Regions from separate parts of the Diaphorobacter nitroreducens genome, predicted to be linked through region 2. Evidence: predicted binding sites of a transcription regulator. Region 2 holds the regulator's gene; the other holds the start of a gene.
What was found. Region 2 encodes FliA, which starts transcription of late flagellar genes. Its sites were predicted from a motif close to CTAAAGTTTNNNNNNNNNNNGCCGNTA; they were not measured.
Positions count from the first base shown of each region.

Region 1: BA022_RS06125 (YjfB family protein) is a predicted target of FliA. The motif match lies at 2,261-2,287, and genes of this name have one in related genera.

Region 1 is NZ_CP016278.1:1,315,345-1,324,461, reverse strand. Features, by position in the region: gene BA022_RS06135 (amidase) at 1-824, shown strand, start outside; gene BA022_RS06130 (NAD(P)/FAD-dependent oxidoreductase) at 846-1,973, shown strand; gene BA022_RS06125 (YjfB family protein) at 2,033-2,236, opposite strand; gene BA022_RS06120 (dihydrolipoyl dehydrogenase) at 2,393-3,805, opposite strand; gene BA022_RS06115 (IMPACT family protein) at 3,917-4,510, opposite strand; gene BA022_RS06110 (YgiQ family radical SAM protein) at 4,623-7,163, shown strand; gene BA022_RS06105 (hypothetical protein) at 7,182-7,604, opposite strand; gene BA022_RS06100 (cold shock and DUF1294 domain-containing protein) at 7,767-8,489, opposite strand; gene ygiD (4,5-DOPA-extradiol-dioxygenase) at 8,812-9,117, shown strand, end outside.
Region 2 is NZ_CP016278.1:3,675,392-3,684,508, forward strand. Features, by position in the region: gene BA022_RS17205 (flagellar basal body L-ring protein FlgH) at 1-608, opposite strand, end outside; gene flgG (flagellar basal-body rod protein FlgG) at 632-1,414, opposite strand; gene flgF (flagellar basal-body rod protein FlgF) at 1,433-2,173, opposite strand; gene BA022_RS17220 (flagellar hook protein FlgE) at 2,200-3,795, opposite strand; gene BA022_RS17225 (flagellar hook assembly protein FlgD) at 3,824-4,474, opposite strand; gene flgC (flagellar basal body rod protein FlgC) at 4,496-4,900, opposite strand; gene flgB (flagellar basal body rod protein FlgB) at 4,922-5,338, opposite strand; gene flgA (flagellar basal body P-ring formation chaperone FlgA) at 5,564-6,316, shown strand; gene flgM (flagellar biosynthesis anti-sigma factor FlgM) at 6,410-6,733, shown strand; gene BA022_RS17250 (hypothetical protein) at 6,790-7,137, shown strand; gene BA022_RS17255 (RNA polymerase sigma factor FliA) at 7,398-8,111, opposite strand; gene BA022_RS17260 (hypothetical protein) at 8,116-8,913, opposite strand; gene flhF (flagellar biosynthesis protein FlhF) at 8,903-9,117, opposite strand, start outside.

The DNA of each region.
Region 1 (9,117 bases), 1.7 Mb from region 2:
TCACTTACCCGCTGGACCCCCACAGCTTCCTGCACCTGGAGCCGGCCGACCTGGGCGGCCTGCGCGTGGGCTACACCGAAGACTTCGGCGCCTGCGCGGTGGACGACGGCATCCGCGCGGTGTTCCGCGCCAAGATCGGCGCCATGCGCCACCTGTTCCGCTCTTGCGAGGAGATCCGGCTGGACCTGGGCGAAGTGCACCGCTGCTTCGACGTGCTGCGGGCCGAAAGCTTCGTGGCCGGCATGCGCGAGGCCTACGAGCGCGACCCCGCCAGCCTGGGGCCCAACACGCGCGCCAACTACGAGATGGGTGCGGCCATGTCGCTGCTGGACAGCGCCTGGGCACAGGCCGAGCAGACGCGCATCCTGGCGCGCTTCCAGGAGGCGTTTGCCAACTTCGACGTGATCCTGGCACCCACCACGCCGGTCTCGCCCTTCCCGTGGACCGCGCTGTACGCCAGCCATATCAACGGGGAACCCCAGGCCAACTATTACCGCTGGCTGGCGCTGACCTACGTGACCACGCTGACCACGCACCCCGCGCTCAGCGTGCCCTGCGGGCGCGACACGGCCGGCATGCCGTTCGGCCTGCAGGTGGTGGGGCGCTTTCGCGACGACCATCGCCTGCTGTCCATCGGCCTGGGGCTGGAGCAAGCCTTTGCCCGCATCGATGGCCTGCAGCGCCCGCGGCCCGACCTGGCCCGGCTGGGGCCGGTGCAGCCCGCGCTCACCTCCATCGTCACCCACGCGCCGGACCCCGATGACGCGCGCGGCGTGCCGCGCCTGGGCGCGCGCGGTGCCGCGGCGCAGGCGTCGGCGGTCTGACAGTGATTGGCGAGGGAACCCATGCAACCCTATGACTTCGTGATCATCGGCGCGGGCATTGCCGGCGCCTCCGCCGGCTGGGAACTGGCCGCGCACCGCCGCGTGCTGCTGCTGGAGCGGGAGGCCCAGCCCGGCTACCACACCACCGGCCGGTCGGCTGCGCTGTACTCGGCCACCTACGGCACGCCCAACATCTGCGCACTCACACGGGCCAGCCGCGCGTTCTACGACGCACCACCGCCCGAGTTCGGCAGCACCCCCATCCTCACGCCGCGCGGCGTGGTGTACCTGGCGGGGGCCGACCAGCTCGACCTGCTGGAAGCCGCGTACGCCGAGGCGCTGCCGCGCAACCCGCAGGTGCGCCGCCTGACGCGCGAGGAGCTGCTGGAGCAGGCCCCGTGCCTGCGCCCCGAGGCCGTGGCCGCGGGCATGAGCGAGCCCGGCGCCGCCGACATCGACGTGCATGCGCTGCACCAGGGCTACCTGCGCGGCTTGCGCCAGCGTGGTGGCGAGATCCGCACCCATGCCGAGGTGACGGCCCTGCAACGGGGCGAGGAGGGCTGGCACATCACCCTGGGCGATGGCGAGGTGCTGCACGCGCGCGCCGTGGTCAATGCCGCAGGCGCCTGGGCCGACGTGGTGGCAGCCCAGGCGGGCGTGCCGCCCATCGGGCTGGAGCCGCGGCGGCGCACGGCCTTTACCTTCCCCGTGCCGGCCGGCATGCAAGCGGCCCACTGGCCCGCTGTCATCGGCATTGCCGAGGACTATTACTTCAAGCCTGACGCGGGGCAGATGCTGGGCTCCCCCGCCAATGCCGATGCCGTGGCGCCGCACGACGTGGTGCCTGAGGAACTGGACGTGGCGCTGGGTATCCACCGCATCGAGCAGGTGACGTGCTTACAGATCCGCCGCCCCTCGCACACCTGGGCGGGGCTGCGCTCGTTCGTGGCCGATGGCGACCTGGTCATTGGCTGGGACAACCATGTGCCCGGCTTCTTCTGGCTGGCCGCGCAAGGCGGCTATGGCATCCAGAGCGCGGCGGGCGCGGCGCTGCTGACGCGGCAGTTGGCACTGGGCGAGCCGCTGGCCCCCGAGTTGGCGCGCGAGGGGGTGGACGTGGCAGGCCTGTCGCCTGCGCGGCTGCGCTGAGCAAGGCCAGAGCTGAAGCCGGCCTGAGCCGGCGAAAAAAAGCCAGCGCGCCGTGCGCGTCAGGCGTAGGTGTTGAGCTGCGTGCCCAGCGGGCCCTCGGTCGCCAGCGGTGGCTGGGGCAGGGCGGCGAGCAGGGTGGCGGCGGCCGTTTCCTGCGTGTCCAGGGCCTTCTTCAGCACGGTGACCTGGACGGCATCGGCCGTCTCGCGGCTGGCGAGGGCGCTGGCGGTGCTGACGATGGATTGGGTGAGGGCGACGTCCATGGCGATCTCCGGTGTACCTCTTGTTATCGGCCAGTTCACCGCGGACTCAAGGGTGCTTCTATAAACATAGCTGTTGGCGCTTGATGGGTAAGCATTTCAAGCTGTTTTGGTGTTAAAAGTCCCTCTTGGCAAGCGCGAACAGCTATTGTTTTTGTATCAGTCCAGCGCACTGGCGCCGTAGGCCTCGCAGGCGGCGAGGTCGGAATCGCTGGCCTTGGGCAGGCGCGAGGCCGCGTCGCGCAGTGCCGTGCGCAGGCCTTCCTCCAGCACCGGATGGTAGAAGGGCATGCGCAGCAGGTCGTGCACCGTCAGCCGCTGCTCGACGGCCAGCGCCAGCAGGTGGGCCATGTGTTCGCCCGCAGGCGCGCACAGCTCGGCGCCCAGCAGGCGGCCGCTGCCGTGCTCGGCGTACACGTTCAGGCGCCCGTGGTTGCACTGCGCCACGCGCGCGCGGCCCTGGCGTGCAAAGTCCACCGTGCCCCCCACCCATTGCCCCTGGGGCAGATCGGCATGGCGCTGTCCCACCACGGCGGCATGGGGCTGGCTGAAGGTGATGGCCAGCGGCGTGCGCCGGGCGAAGCCGCGCGGCGTGGGCGCCAGGGCGTTCAACCCCGCAATGTGGCCCTCGTCCGCAGCCTCATGCAGCAGAGGGCGGTCGCCATCGGCATCGCCCGCGATGAAGACGGGCAGATCGCCCACCTGCAGGGTGCACGGATCGATGGGCGGGCGGCCCTTGTCGTCCAGCGTCACGCCCAGCGTGTCCAGCCCCAGGTGTTCCAGGTTGGGGCGCCGGCCCATGGCGGCCACCACCTGGTCCACCACCACGGTCGCGCTGCCGTTGGTGACCTGTATGCCGCCGGCCACCTCGCGCAGCTCGGCCTTGTCGCCCACGTTGACGATGAATTCGTCCTTCAGCCGCGCCAGCAGCGCGTCGTTGATGGCGGGGTCGCTCAGTCCGGCCACGGTCTTGCCCGTCGCGAAGGCCATCACCTCCACCCCCAGCCGCGCGAGCGCCTGCGCGATTTCCACCCCCAGCGGCCCCAGCCCGATGACGGCCACGCGCGGGCCGAGCGTGGGTTGCTCGAACAGCGTGTCGGTGGTGAGGATGCGGTCGCCAAAAGCCAGCCAGTCCTCCGGCACGATGGGGCGCGAGCCCGTGGCGATGATGATGCGCCGCGCGGTGTGCACCTGGCCGTTCACTTCCACACGTTGCGTGTCCAGCAGCCGGGCGTGGCCGCTGATGGCGCGCTCGCCCGCGTCGGTGGCGGCCAGCGTGCCGGCCACGAAGTCATCGCGCAGCGCGCGCACGCGGCGCAGCACGGCGGGCAGGTCCACCCGCAGCGCATCCGCGCCCTCGATGCCGAAGGTGTGCAGTGCGCGCCGCGCATGGTAGGCGTTGGCGGCCTCGATGAGCATCTTGGACGGCATGCAGCCCACGCGCGCGCAGGTGGTGCCCCAGGGGCCGTCGTTCACGATGCGCCAGTGGTCGGTGCGCTTGCGCACCTCGCGCAGCGCCGCCAGTCCGGCGGACCCGGCGCCCAGGATGATCACGTCCAGCGGCTGGCTCATGGAGGGGGCTCCTTGTCAATGCGGGCCGCCAGTGTCGCCGCGCGCGCCGGCGCGGCATGTAGGCGCGCAGGCATTGTTGGGCTTGCGCGGGCGCGGCCACGGTCCCGGCCTTCAATCCGTGGATTCGCCCCAGGCCACGCGGCCCTGGCCTGCTTCGTTCACCTGGTGGACGAAGGCCTCGGCCTCGGCCTCGGGCAGGCGCAGTTGCAGCGTGACCAGCGTGCCATGCTGCACCTGCAGCAACTGCGCGCCAGCACCGTCGATCATGCGGCGCAGCAGTCCTTCCAGGGCGTAGGGCACGCTGCATTCCAGGGTGCGCATGCGCTGCAGCGGCACCTTGTTTGCCTGCAGCAGCGCTTGGGCCACGGTATCGGTATAGGCGCGCACCAGGCCACCCGCGCCCAGCTTCACCCCGCCGAAATAGCGCACCACAGTGGCCAGCACACCCTCCAGGTCCTGGTGGCGCAGCACATCCAGCATGGGCCGGCCGGCGGTGCCGCTGGGCTCGCCGTCGTCCACCGCGGCGGACTGGCCGCCCGCCAGCAGCGCCCAGCACACATGGGCCGCGCCCGGGTGTTCGCGCCACAGCGCATCCACCACGGCCTGCGCGCTCGCGCGGTCGGCCATGGGCTGCACGCAGCCGATGAAGCGGCTTTTCTTGATGATGAGTTCGCTGTGAACGGGGGCGCTGAGGGTGTAGGGCATGGGGGCGGCCGAGCTTACCCCATGGGCCGACGGCGGCAAGGGCCATGCGGGGGCGGTTAGGCGCAAAGGGGGCATGGCTTCTAAAATGCCCGGCCCCCCTGCAGGCCCGCCCATGAACGCCCCGATCGATGTTTCCTTCTTCCCGCGCAACGCCAAGCCGTTGACCAGCTACCGCCCGTACTGGGCCAAGCGCTTTGGCGTGGCGCCGTACCTGCCCATGAGCCGTGCCGAGATGGAGCAGTTGGGCTGGGACAGCTGCGACGTGGTGCTGGTGACGGGCGATGCCTATGTGGACCACCCGAGCTTCGGCATGGCGGTGATCGGGCGGGTGCTGGAGGCGCAGGGCTTTCGCGTGGGGATCATTGCGCAGCCGGACTGGCAGAGCGCCGACGCGTTCAAGGTGCTGGGCAAGCCCAACCTGTTCTGGGGCGTGACCGCGGGCAACATGGATTCGATGATCAACCGCTACACGGCGGACCGCAAGATCCGCAGCGACGACGCCTACACGCCCGGCGACGTGGGTGGCAAGCGGCCCGACCGCGCCGCCGTGGTCTACAGCCAGCGCTGCCGCGAGGCGTACAAGGACGTGCCCATCGTGCTGGGCGGCATCGAAGGCTCCCTGCGCCGCATTGCCCACTATGACTACTGGAGCGACAAGGTGCGCCGCTCCATCGTGGTGGACAGCAAGTGCGACATCCTGCTGTTCGGCAACGCCGAGCGTGCCCTGGTCGAAGTGGCCCACCGCATTGCGCGGCGCGACCCGGTGGAGACCATCACCGACGTGCGCGGCACGGCCTTCGTGCGGCGCGCGTCCGAGCCCGGCTGGTTCGAGATCGACTCCACCGAGGTGGACGAGCCCGGCCGCGTGGATGAGCTGATCAATCCCTACATGACCACCAGCGAGCAGGCTGCGGCCCAGGGCCAGGCGTGTTCGCAGGAAGATGCTGCAAATTCAATAGCTGCCAGCGCTGACCCACAAAGCGCTACAGGCCAAAAACCCTTGCAGACCGTGCAGATCGTGCCCAATCCGGCGCTGCCCTCCAAGGGGCGCAGCGGTCGGGCGCTGCCGCCGCGCGAGCGCACCGTGATCCGCCTGCCCAGCTATGAGCAGGTGAAGGCCGACCCGGTGCTCTACGCCCACGCCAACCGCGTGCTGCACCTGGAGACCAACCCGGGCAACGCTCGCGCGCTGGTGCAGGCGCATGGCGAGGGCGCGACGGCGCGCGACGTGTGGCTGAACCCGCCGCCCGTCCCGCTCACCACGGCCGAGATGGACTGGGTGTTCGGCCTGCCGTATGCGCGCAACCCGCACCCGCAGTACCTGGACGCGCAGGGCAGCTACGAGGGGCCCACCAAGATCCCCGCATGGGAGATGATCCGCGCGTCGATCAACATCATGCGCGGCTGCTTTGGCGGCTGCACCTTCTGCTCCATCACCGAGCACGAGGGACGCATCATCCAGAGCCGCTCGGAAGATTCCATCATTGCCGAGGTGGAGGACATCCGGGACAAGGTCAAGGGCTTCACCGGCACCATCTCCGACCTGGGCGGCCCCACGGCCAACATGTACCGCCTGGGCTGCAAGAGCCCAGAGATCGAGGCCGCCTGCCGCAAGCCGAGCTGCGTGTTTCCCGGCATCTGCCAGAACCTGCACACGGACCATGCGCCGCTGGTCAATATCTACCGCCGCGCGCGCAAGCTGCCGGGCATCAAGAAGATCCTCATCGGCTCCGGCCTGCGCTACGACCTGGCGGTGAAGTCCCCCGAATACGTGAAGGAGCTGGTACAGCACCACGTGGGCGGGTACCTCAAGATCGCGCCCGAGCACACCGAGGCGGGGCCGCTGTCCAAGATGATGAAGCCAGGCATCGGCAACTATGACCGCTTCAAGCAGATGTTCGAGCAGTACACCGAAGAGGCGGGCAAGAAACAGTTCCTGATCCCGTACTTCATCGCCGCCCACCCCGGCACCACCGACGAGGACATGCTGAACCTGGCCATCTGGCTCAAGAAGAACGGCTTTCGCGCCGACCAGGTGCAGGCCTTCTACCCCAGCCCCATGGCCAGCGCCACGGCCATGTACCACTCGGGCCGCAACCCGCTCACGCGCGTGCGCCGACAGATGCGCGACGTGGCCGAGGAGCAGGTGGACGTGGTGCGTGGCGAAAAGCGCCGCCGCCTGCACAAGGCCTTCCTGCGCTACCACGACCCCAACAACTGGCCGCTGCTGCGCGAGGCGCTGAAAAGCATGGGCCGGGCCGACCTGATCGGTAACGGCAAGCACCACCTGATCCCCACCTTCCAGCCGCTGGTCGACGGCAGCTACCAGAGCGCCCGCAAGAAAAACAGCACCGGGCCCAAGGGTGGCGGGGCGGGCGTGGGCTACACCATCAACAAGGACGGCAAGGCCGTGGCGCTGCGCCGCCGCCCGCAGGAGCTGGAGGAGCCGCAGGGCGACGTGCGTTTTCGTAGCAGTGCGCCGCAGCCGGGCCGCATGCTCACGCAGAACACCGGCCTGCCGCCACGTGCCGGCACCGGTGCCCGCACTGGCAGCCGTGGCAATGCCGGCGGCAACGCTGCGGGCGCCGCGGGGCGCCGCCAGGGCGGGGCCGGCACCCCGGCGTCGGGCAAGGGTACGGGCCGGCGGCGCTGACGGGGCGGCACCCGGCTGTCAGCGCGCGGGACCGGCGGGGGCGGACACCAGCTCCTCAATGACCAGGCGGCGGTAGTAGAACGCCGCCAGCGGGCCCAGCGGCTGCAGCAGGTCGCGCAGCGTCTCCGGAGCGTCGGAATCCGCGGCACGCAGCAACAGGCCGTGGGCGCCGTCGCTGGCCAGTTGCGCGATGCGGCGCACGATCACGCCCTCCGCACCGACCGAGGGCAGAGGTGCATCGGCATTGCCCAGCGTGCGCACCACATGTTCCAGGATCATCGGCGGCGTGGCGTGCGCCACGTCGTCGCGACCCTGGGCCTGCAGCGCCTGGCCTGCGGAGCGCGCCGCCTCCTCGTTCGCAAACAGCGCGAACACATGGCCCGTGGGGTAGAAAGTCCCGGTCGCCGTGGTCATGCTCGGGTCGAGGGCGAAAGGCTTCATGGCGTCGTTCTCCAATGCGGCAAAAAACTGGACCCATTGGAGGCGCAGCAGCATCGCCTGGCTGTCGGGCGATGGAAGGCCGCGCTGTCGGACGTGGCCGCAAGGCATGCCGCAGATCCCGATAAAAACCGGCCCCGCCGCAATGCTGGAAAGCGCTAGCAGCTATAAAAAAGAAAGCACTTCGCGCAGCGTCTGCGGCCGCAGCGTCCACACCGCCAGTGCGGCGCAGTTCAACACCACCGTGCCCCAATACACCGCGCGGAAGTCCTGTTTGCGCGATTTGTGCCGCAACCACTGCTGGGCCCACCATGCGGCAGGCCAGCCGCCCAGCAGGGCGAGCAGGTGCAGGTGGCTCTCCCGGGTGCGCCACGTGCCACGTTGGGCGGCGCTCTTGTCCAGCGCGTAGGTGAAGAAGGTCAGCAGGTTCAGGGCCGCCGCCGCGCCCAGCCACCACAGCGGGAACCGCTGCGCCCAGGCGCCCCAGCCCCACAGGCCCAGCCAGAGCAGCATCAGCGCCAGGGCGATGCCCGCGCCTGCGGGTGCCTGCGGCGCGGAGCGCGGGCGCGTGTGCCTGGCGGTGGCCGGCGTGGGGCGGGCGGTGGGCCGCGCGGTGGGTCGCGTGGATGGCGGGGCGGATGCTGCGCGGGCCGGAGACCGGTGGGCGGAAGGGGAGCCGCTCGGTTGGCTGCGTGGACGCACATCCATCGCGCGTGGTCCCTTGCCGCCCACGTGGATCTCTTCATACTCCACCGGCATCCCGTGGGCGGGCGGCGCCGTGCCCCGGAAGTCCCGTACATGAAAGAACACCTGCGTGCTGGCAGCGCCCTGGATGAAGCCAAAGCCTTTGTCCGCGTTCCATTGCCGGACGATGCCGTGTGTGCGCATGTTCAAACATCCGCCGCGCTGGACGGCGGAAGTGTGGCCATGGGCTGGCCATCAGGGGGCAGGGTGGTGGCCTGTGGTCCAGGACATGCGCGGACACTGAGCCGGCGGCATGCCAGCGGGGCAGGGGGATCGAGCGCGAGAGGCATGGGCGGAAAGCGGAGGCGGTGAACGGAGGGCCGCGGCTGGAACTTCGGCGCCCGTGCGCGCTCCGATCCCGGCTGACCGCCAAAATCATATCGTGCCCTCTCACGCCTTCCTCTTGCCGCAGCGCCGCCGCACCATGGCCGCGCTGGCGGGCCTCGCCACCCTTCCCGGAGTCTTCATGAGCCCCCTGTCCGAAGCCGCCCCGTTGCTGGAGGCGCTGCGCCCCTCGCCGCGCATGCCGGTGCTGTTCGTGGGCCATGGCAGCCCCATGAACGCCATCGAAGACAACGCCTGGCGCCGCACCTGGCAGGACATGGGGGCGGAACTGCTGGCGCGCGGGCAGCGGCCGCAGCTCATCCTGTGCGTGTCGGCCCATTGGCTCACGCGCGGCGGCTGGCAGCTGACGGGCATGGCCGCGCCCCGCACCATCCACGACTTTGGCGGTTTCCCGCGCGAGCTGTTCGAGCAGCAGTACCCGGCGCCG
Region 2 (9,117 bases):
GAGTCGATCACGCTGCCCGGATGGCCGGGCTGGCCGCGGCGCAGGTGGCGGGGATCGACGATGCCCGAGAAGCGCAGCACATCCACGCTGCGGTTCACGCCCACCTGCTTCTCGCCGGTGATGACCAGGTGGCCGTTGGGCAGCACTTCGGTGACGAGGGTGGTGATGTTGCTCTTGAACTCGTTCTTGCTGGCGGTGTTGCCGCTGCCGTTGAAGGTGTTCTCGTAGCCCGCGCCCAGGCCCGATCGCGCGGCCAGCTTGCCCACCGTGGAGGGGGCCAGCAGCGGCAGCGCCGTGATGCTGCCCTTGGTGTCGCCGTTGCGGTTGACGTTGGACTTGGTGTCCTGCTTGGCGTCGATGCTCTCCAGGATCTCGATGGTGACCATGTCGCCCACCAGGCGCGCGCGTTGATCTTCGAAAGCAGGCCGGTAGCTGGCGGCATGGAACAGGCTTCCCGAGGCCGGGCCGGCGGGGCGCGGCAGGGCGGCGATCGGGGGCGGCGTGGTGGGCAGCACGTCCACCGGCGGGGGCGGGTTGATGCTGGCGCAGCCGGCGGCCAGCGCGGCAGCGGTGGCCGCTGCCAGAAGGCGCAGGAGGGAGGTGGTCATGGCAGGGTTCCTTGTCATGCGGCTCACAGCTGCGACAGCTTGGCCAGCATCTGGTCGGACGTCTGGATAGCCTTGGAATTCATCTCGTAGGCGCGCTGGGTCTGGATCATGGTGACCAGTTCCTCCACCACGTTGACGTTGGAGTTCTCCAGGAAGCCCTGCTTGATGATGCCCAGGCCGTTGGTGCCCGGCTCGGCCTGCTGCGGCGCGCCGGAGGCGGCGGACTCGCGGTACAGGTTCTGTCCCACGGGCTCCAGGCCCGCGGAGTTGATGAAGCTGGACATGCCCAGCTGGCCGATCTGCTGGGGGTTGGGGTTGCCCGCCACGGTCACGCTCACCATGCCGCGCTCGCTGATGCTGATGCTCTTGGCGTCCGCCGGCACGGTGATGCCGGGCGCCACGGGCAGACCGCTGGAGGTGACCACGCGGCCCTGCGAGTCGAGCTTGAACGCGCCGTCGCGCGTGTAGCCGGTGGTGCCGTCGGGCAGCTGGACCTCGAAGAAGCCGTTGCCGTCGATGGCCACGTCCAGGCTGTTGCCCGACTGCTGCAGGCTGCCCTGCGTGAAGTTGCGGCTGGTGGCGACCACGTTCACGCCCAGGCCCAGGTGCAGGCCCGTGGGCAACTGGTTCTCCTCGGTGGTCTGGCTGCCGACCTGGCGCAGGTTTTGGTAGATCAGGTCCTCGAACACCGCGTTGTTGCGCTTGAAGCCCGTGGTGGACACGTTGGCGAGGTTGTGCGAGATCACGTCCAGCTGGGTCTGCTGGGCGGTCATGCCGGTCTTGGCGATCCACAGCGAATTCATCATGGCGGTAGTCCTTCAGGGTTAGCCGTTGAGGCTCAGCAGCTGGCCTGCGCTCTTGTCGTCGCTCTCGGCGGTCTGCAGCAGGCGCATTTGTTGTTCGAACTGGCGGGCGGCGGCGATCATGCCGACCATGCATTCCACCGGGTTCACGTTGGATCCCTCCAGCACCCCCGAGCGCAGGCGCGCGTTGGGGTCGGCGGGCAGCGGGTCGCCGCCGGCCGTGCGGAACAGCCCGTCGTCGCCGCGCTTGAGCGGGTTGTCCGCCGCGGGCGTGGCCAGTTTCAGGCGGGCCACGGGCTGGGGTACTTCGCCCGCCAGGCGGGCGGTGATGGTGCCGTCGGCGCCCAGCGTCACTTCGGCATTAGGGGGCACGTCGATGGGTGCGCCGCCGTCCGAGAGCACGGCCATGCCGGTGCTGGTGACCAGCTGTCCGGTGGCAGTGACCTGAAAGGACCCGGCGCGCGTGTAGGTTTCCACGCCGTCCAGACCCTGCACGGCGAACCAGGCATTACCCACGGCCATGGCGTCCAGCGGACGGCCCGTGGTCTGCGCGGGCCCGGGGGTGTCCACATGGCCCGAGGTGGCCTCCAGCGCGAACACGCGCGTGGTGGAGCCGCCGCCTTGCAGCGGCACCGAGCGGAAGTTGGACATCTCGGCGCGAAAGCCGGTGGTGGAGGCGTTGGCCAGGTTGTTGGCCAGCACCGCCTGCCGGTGCGCGGCGGCATTCGCGCCGGTCATGGAGGTGTAGATGATGCGGTCCATGGCGTGGCCTCGGCGTCAGTGGGTTATCAGCGCAGGTTGACGAGGGTGGACATCACCTGGTCCTGCGTCTTGATGGTCTGGGCGTTGGCCTGGTAGGCGCGCTGGGCGGTCATCATGTTGACCAGCTCGGCCGTCAGGTCCACGTTGGAGTCTTCCAGGGCGCCGGCGCGCAGCGCGCCGAAGTTGCCGTCCGTGGGCGCACCCAGCACGGGCTGGCCCGATTCGTAGGTCTCCACCCAGTTGTTGCCGCCCACGGCCGCCAGGCCCTGCGTGTTGCGAAAGCTTGCCAGCGCGATCTGGCCCTCGGCACGCGTCACGCCGTTGGAGTAGCGGGTCATGATCATGCCGTTGTTCTCGACATTGATGCCCGTGAGCTCGCCCGAGGTGTAGCCGTCCTGCGAGAGCTCGGAGACGGCGAACTTGGTGCCGAACTGGGTGACATTGTTCAGGTCCAGCGTGACAGGGTAGGAGCCTGGCGCGGGGTTGCTGCCCGGCGCCGTGGGGCTGTTGGGGTTGGCCGGGCTGGGGTTGACCATGAGCGCCAGCTCGAACGACTGCTTGGCGGCCGCGGGCGCATCGGTCAGGTCGGCCACCCCGAAGGTGCCGCCGGCGGGCGACGTGCCGCCCGCGTAGTCCACCAGGTTGTCCTTCAGGCGGGCGGAGGCCACGAGGCTGTTGGTGGGCGCGTCCGAATAGGTGAAGTCCCAGGCGTCTTCGGGGTTGGTGAAGCTCAGCGTGGTCTCGCGGATGGCATACACGCCCTGGTCGTCCGGGCCGTAGAAACGGTAGGTGAAGGACGTGGGGAAATCGTCCTTTTGCGTCAACGCCGGGTCCGCGTTGGCGACCGAGGTGGCCACGGGCTCCAGCGTGGCGGCCACGGCACCGTTCTTGTCGGCGATCAGGCGGCCGGTGATGGCGGGGACCGTCGGCGGCGTGGTGGTCAGGTCGTCCAGTTGGTTGTAGATGTCCCAGGTGTTCGCGCCGTTCTTCTCGAAGTAGAAGGACAGCGGCGTGGCCACGCCCTGGCTGTCGTACACGTTGAGCGAGGTGCCGTAGGTCGTGCGCGGCGTAGCCGCCACGGGTGGGGTGGCGCCCGGGTCGCCCTTGGCGTTGGGCGTGCGGGCATCCAGGTTGAAGGCCGTCTTGATGGCCGTGGTCTGCCGGGCCGGGATGGGCGCCGTGGTGGGGAAGGTCAGCGGCACGGCCGTGCTGGAGGTGCGCAGGCCGGTCACGGGGTCGATGGGGTAGCCCATGACCTGGGCGCCGTCATTGGTGACCACGTTGCCCACGTTGTCCAGCTTGAAGTTGCCGGCGCGCGTGTAGGCACGCGAGCCATCCGGCATCTGCAGCGTGAAAAAGCCGTTGCCGTTGATGGCCACGTCCAGGCTGTTGCCCGTGACGGTGAGGTTGCCCTGGTTGAACTGCTGCGCAATGGCCGACACCTCCACGCCGATGCCGGAGTTGGTGCCGCTGGACGCGCCGATGGCCGAGGCGATCATGGCCGCGAATTCGGTGCGCGAGGCCTTGAAGCCTGTGGTGTTGGCGTTGGCGATGTTGTGGCCGATCACATCGAGGTTCTTGGCCGACGCGTTCAGGCCCGAGAGGCCTTGCTGGAAACCCATGGTGTTCTCCTGGAGGAAAGCGCGGCTCTCAGAGCACGCTGTGAATGCGGAAGTAGTTGACGATGTCGCCGTTGTCCAGCGTGAGCGTCAGCGCACCGGCGTTGGAGCCCGTGGCGACCACCTGCGCCTCGGACAGTCCCGTCGCGGTGACCGCGGTCTCGCCCGACGTGGCCCGCACGCGGAACCGCAGGTCGGCGGCGTTGCCGCTGTAGCCGGCGGCGTCCCACTCGAAAGAGCGGCGGCCCTTGTCCTGTGCGCCGAGGTCCACGGTGTCCACCACCACGCCGCCGGGCGTGACGATGTCCACCTGCACGTCGGTGGCGGTGTTGTCCAGGTTGAAGTAGCCCTTGCCCTTGCCGTCGCTGACGCTCAGGCGGTCGCCCTCGGTCAGCACCGAGCGGCCGATGAGCGAGATGCCCTGGATCTGCTGCATGGTCGAGAACTCCTCGGCCATGGTTTGCATGGTGAGGTTGAGCGTCTGGATGCCGGTGACGGTGTTGATCTGCGCCATCTGCGTGGTCATCTGCGCGTTGTCCAGGGGGTTCATCGGGTCCTGGTTGTTCAACTGCGCGACCAGCAGCTTGAGGAAGCGGTCTTGCATGGCCGCGGGGTCGTTGGTCGCGTTGGCCGAAGCGCCGGTGTTGGTCGTGGCGGTGGTGCCGATGGGGTTGAGAATCATGGCGTGCTTTCGGAGGGCGGTTTACTGGCCCATCTGCAGGGTCTTGAGCAGCAGCGTCTTGGCCGTGTTCATGACCTCCACGTTGTTCTGGTACGAGCGCGAGGCCGAGATCATGTTGACCATCTCCTCCACGGCGTTCACGTTGGAGTGGGTCACGTAGCCCTCGGCGTCGGCCATGGGGTTGGCCGGGTCGTGCACGCGGCGGCCGGGCTGGTCGCTCTCCTGGATGGACGACACGCGCACGCCCGCGGCGCTCTCAGGCCCCATGGGCGCGGTCTGGAAGACCACCTGGCGCGCCTTGTACGCCTGGCCGTCGGGGCCGGCCACGGCGTCCACGTTGGCCAGGTTGCTGGCCACGACGTTCAGCCGCTGCGACTGTGCGCTGATGGCGCTGCCCGAGACGTTGAAGATGGAGAACATGGACATGGCGGGTGCTCTCTTTCGGGATTACTGGCCCTGGATGGCGCTGAGCATGGTCTTGGACTGGCCGTTGATGAAGCGCAGCGTGGCCTCGTAGCGCACGGCGTTGTCCACGAACGCGGCGCGCTCGCGGTCCATGTCCACGGTGTTGTTGTCCAGGCTCGGCTGGGTCTGCAGGGCATAGCCCAGCGTGCTGTCCGAGCTGCCACTGGCGGCTGCCGGAAGCGGGATGTGGCGCGGGTCGCTCACGCTCTGGCTGCGCAGGGGGCTGGGGTTCTGAGCTTCGTTCACGGCACGCATGGCATCGGCAAACTTGAAGTCGCGCGCCACGTAGCCGGGCGTGTCCGCGTTGGCGATGTTGCTCGCGATGGCACGCTGGCGCTCCGAGCGCAGCAGCAAGGCGCTTCCGTGAAAGTCCAGGCGGTTGGTCATCTTGTCGAGCATGTGGGCCTCGGCGTGTAAAAAAGGGGTTCGGCCGCCATGGCCCAGGGGGCTTGTGGCGTGCGTCGATTATGGAAATCGCCCCGTTTTTCTAAAGCGCGAAGAGCGCTGGGATTGGCCCGTTGTTCCGCGCTTGGCGCATGCGGTGGCCAGCCTACAGTGGCAGGTGTGAAAAGGCGTCCGGGGCCCGTTGTGCCGGACCGCCGTCAGACCCGTTGGAGTCCCGTCATGCCGCTTCCTATCCTGCGCTCATCCCGCCTTGCCTGCCTTCGCTTCCTGATGGGCGGCGCGCTGGCGCTGGGCTCTGCCCTGGCGCTGTCCGCCCATGCCCAGCAGGGAGGCGATCAGACCGCCGAGCTGGGCTCGATCACCCAGCACTGGCTGGACGATGCGCTGGCCCAGGCGCAGGCTGGGGGGCTGCCGCTGCGCATGGAAGTCAGTGTGGGCACGCTGGATTCGCGCCTGCGCCTGGCGCCCTGCGCGCGCGTGGAACCCTATCTGCCCGCTGGTGCCCGCCTGTGGGGGCGCACCCGCCTGGGCCTGCGTTGCGTGGACGGCCCCACCCGCTGGAACGTGTTCCTGCCCATCACGGTCAAGGCCTTCGGCCCCGCTTGGGTGCTGGCCGGCAATGTGGGCACCGGCGCAGTGCTGAGCGAGCAAGATGCCATCGAGGCCGAGGTGGACTGGGCCGCAGAACCCGCGGCCATCGTGGCCAACCCCAAGGACTGGGTGGGGCAGACCGCCACCCGTCCGCTGTCCGCCGGCCAGGCGCTGCGCCAGAACATGGTGCGCGCCCCCGACCTGTTCAAGGCCGGCTCTGCGGTGCGCGTGGTGGTGCAGGGGCCGGGTTATGCGGTCACCTCCTCGGGCCAGGCCATGAGCGCGGGCGCTCAAGGACAGAGTGTGCGCGTTCGCATGGCCAATGGGCGCATTATTGGGGGTACTGTGCTTGAGGATGGGACAATAGAAGCCACTTTGTGAGCCGCGAGGCACCACAAAGCGCTAAAGTCTGCTCCCTGCCGGCCGAAAACATGGCTACTGGCCCCACATCTCACAGGGGTGGTGGAGAGTGCGATGAAGATTGGACACAACCCGGATACTGCGACTGCGCTGTCAAAGGCCGCTGCCAACAAGCAGCAGGCCAAGGCCGCCGCACCTGCGCCGGCCGCTGAAGAAGCGGCCCAGGGCGCGACGCGCGCCGCCGCAGGCGTGCCCGTCACGCTGTCGGCCGCCGCCCGCGGGGTGGACGCCACCAAGTCCACGGCCGACTTCGACACTGCCAAGGTCAAGGCGATCAAGGCCGCCATCGAAAAAGGCACCTTCCGCGTGGACGCCGAAGCCGTGGCCGACAAGCTGCTGGCCAACGCCTACGAAACCCTGTCCCACTCGCGGGGCTGACCCGCCCTCCTGGGCCGGCTGGCCCGCCGGGGTGACAGGCTCTAGACTTGCACCCCATGTCACTCGACGACACCCTCACCTCCATCGAAGCGCAGCTGCAGGACATGCAGGCTGCGCTTCTTGCTTCCAACCCCCAAACTTTTGAAGACACTGCGGTGCAGCTGCGCGGCGCTGCCATGGCGCTGGCCCAGGCCCTGGCGCCTGTGGCGGGCGCGCTGGAGCCCGCCGCTGCGCAAAGGGTGCAGGCCATCGGCCGGCAATTGACGCTGGTGCGCGACCAACTGGCGCGGGTGATGGCGCTGACTGAGCGGCAGGCGGCGTCGCTGCTGCCGCCCGTGGAGGGGGTGACTTACGGGCCTTCGTCCGGCGCCGCGGGGGCACGGATTTATCGGGCACCGGGGTGACTTTTAGCCCGAATTGCTGCCTGAGGCTTATGGGATAAGCGCTGGCAGCTATCTTTTTTGATGGGTTTCTGGGGTTTGATGTTGTTGACCGGGACCCGCCCCGGCGGGCGAGGCACTTTTCTTTGACAAAGCAAAGAAAGGTAGGTGCGCCGCCGGGCGCATATCCCGGCCAGCGCCATGAAAAGCCGCAGCACAAGCTCAAAAAAAATAGCTGCCCGCGCTTGTCCAGCGAGCGCAAAACAGCTATTTCATCCAAAAAATCAGTGCCCCCGCATCTTGGTCCGCAACCGCGCAATCGCCTGGCTGTGTAGCTGGCACACGCGCGATTCGGTCACGCCCAGGACGGCGGCGATTTCCTTCAGGTTCATGTCGTGCTCGTAGTACATGCCCATGATGTACTGCTCGCGCTCGGGCAGGGCCTTGATGGCCTCGACCAGCGAGGCGCGCAGGCGCTGGTCGCGCAGCACGGCCATGGGATCGGCGCCCTCGTCGGCCACGTGGCGGTCCAGGAAGCCCTCGTCCTCGTCATCGTGGTGAAAGTCTTCCAGGTACACCAGCTGCGTGCCGCGCACCTTGCTCAGCAGGGCTTGGTAGTCCTCCAGGCTCATGCCCAGTTCGGCGGCGATCTCGGACTCGATGGGGCTGCGGCCCAGGCGCTGCTCCACGCGGTGCAGGGCATGCTCGATGTCCTTTTGGCTCTTGCGCGAGCTGCGGCTCATCCAGTCGCCCTCGCGCAGCTCGTCGAGCATGGCGCCGCGGATGCGCTGGCTGGCAAAGGTCTCGAACTGCACGCCCTGCGCGACTTCGTAGCGCGAGAGCGCGTCGTTCAGACCGATCATGCCGACCTGGATCAGGTCGTCCAGCTCCACGTTGGGCGGGAGCTTGGCGATCATGTGGTGGGCGATGCGCCGCACCAGGGGCACGTGCTGGTGGAACAGCGCGTCCCGGTCGAGCTGGCCTTTCGCGGTGTACATCGGGTCAGTGGCTCCGGTCCAGGGGCGAGAGGGAGGCGCACAGGCTGTGGGGGGGCAGCAGGGGCATGGCAGCGTCAATGGTGCATGCGTTTTCCAGCAGTTGCAAGGCCAGCCGCTGGATGTCCTGCGCGCGCGCCGCGGCCACGGTGGTGGTGTGGACCTGCAGGCCCAGGTGGGTGCGCGCGCTGCGCTGCAGCGTGTCCAGCGCCTCGGCGGTCTGGCGGTGCTGCACAGGCTCCTGCGGCGCGAGGATGGACGCCACCGTGCAGCGCACGCCGGCGTGCAGCGCCATGTGCTTGAGCTGGCGGTAGCTGCGCACCATGCCTTGCGCGCCGGGGCCGGTCATGATCAGCGGTACGCTGGCGCTGCCGCGCAGCAGCGGCGCCAGTTGCTCGGGCGGCGCATGCAGCACCACCAGCGCGTAGGCGCGAAACAAGGGCTGCAGGCGCTGCAGCACGGCGGCGCCATGGTGTTCGGACTGCTGCGCCAGGCGGGCCAGCCCGCGGGCCGCGGGAACCACGGCCAGCGACGCGCCGGTAGCGGAGGCCAGCGTCTGCGCGCCGTTCCAGGGAGCCGGGTGCAGCAGCTGGTCCAGGCCGGGCATGTGCGGGCTCTCGAGCGCCGTGCCGTCCAGCACCACGACGGGGTAGCCCAGGCGCTGCAGGCTGGAGCACAGCTGCCACAGCATCTCCAGCCACGGGCCGCTGCCCGGCTGGCTCAGCACGGCCAGCAGGCGCAGGTCCTGCTGCGGCGTGTAGCTGTGCAGCCCGGCGGCCTGGTGCAAAGCGGTATCAAGCAACATCGGCCATCCCTCGCTCATCGGCCGTTTCCGTGGCGTGCGAGAAGAAGAAGTTCAACTCGGCGGCCTTGGGGTCGAAGGCCGACTTCACGCTCGTGCGCATGGAGGCGCTCACGAGCTTGCGGGCGTCGGCCGCTTCCCAGTCCTCGGGCACGCGCTGGCCGTTGGTCACGCCGCGCAGCACCATCTGGTGGCGGATCAGCGCAT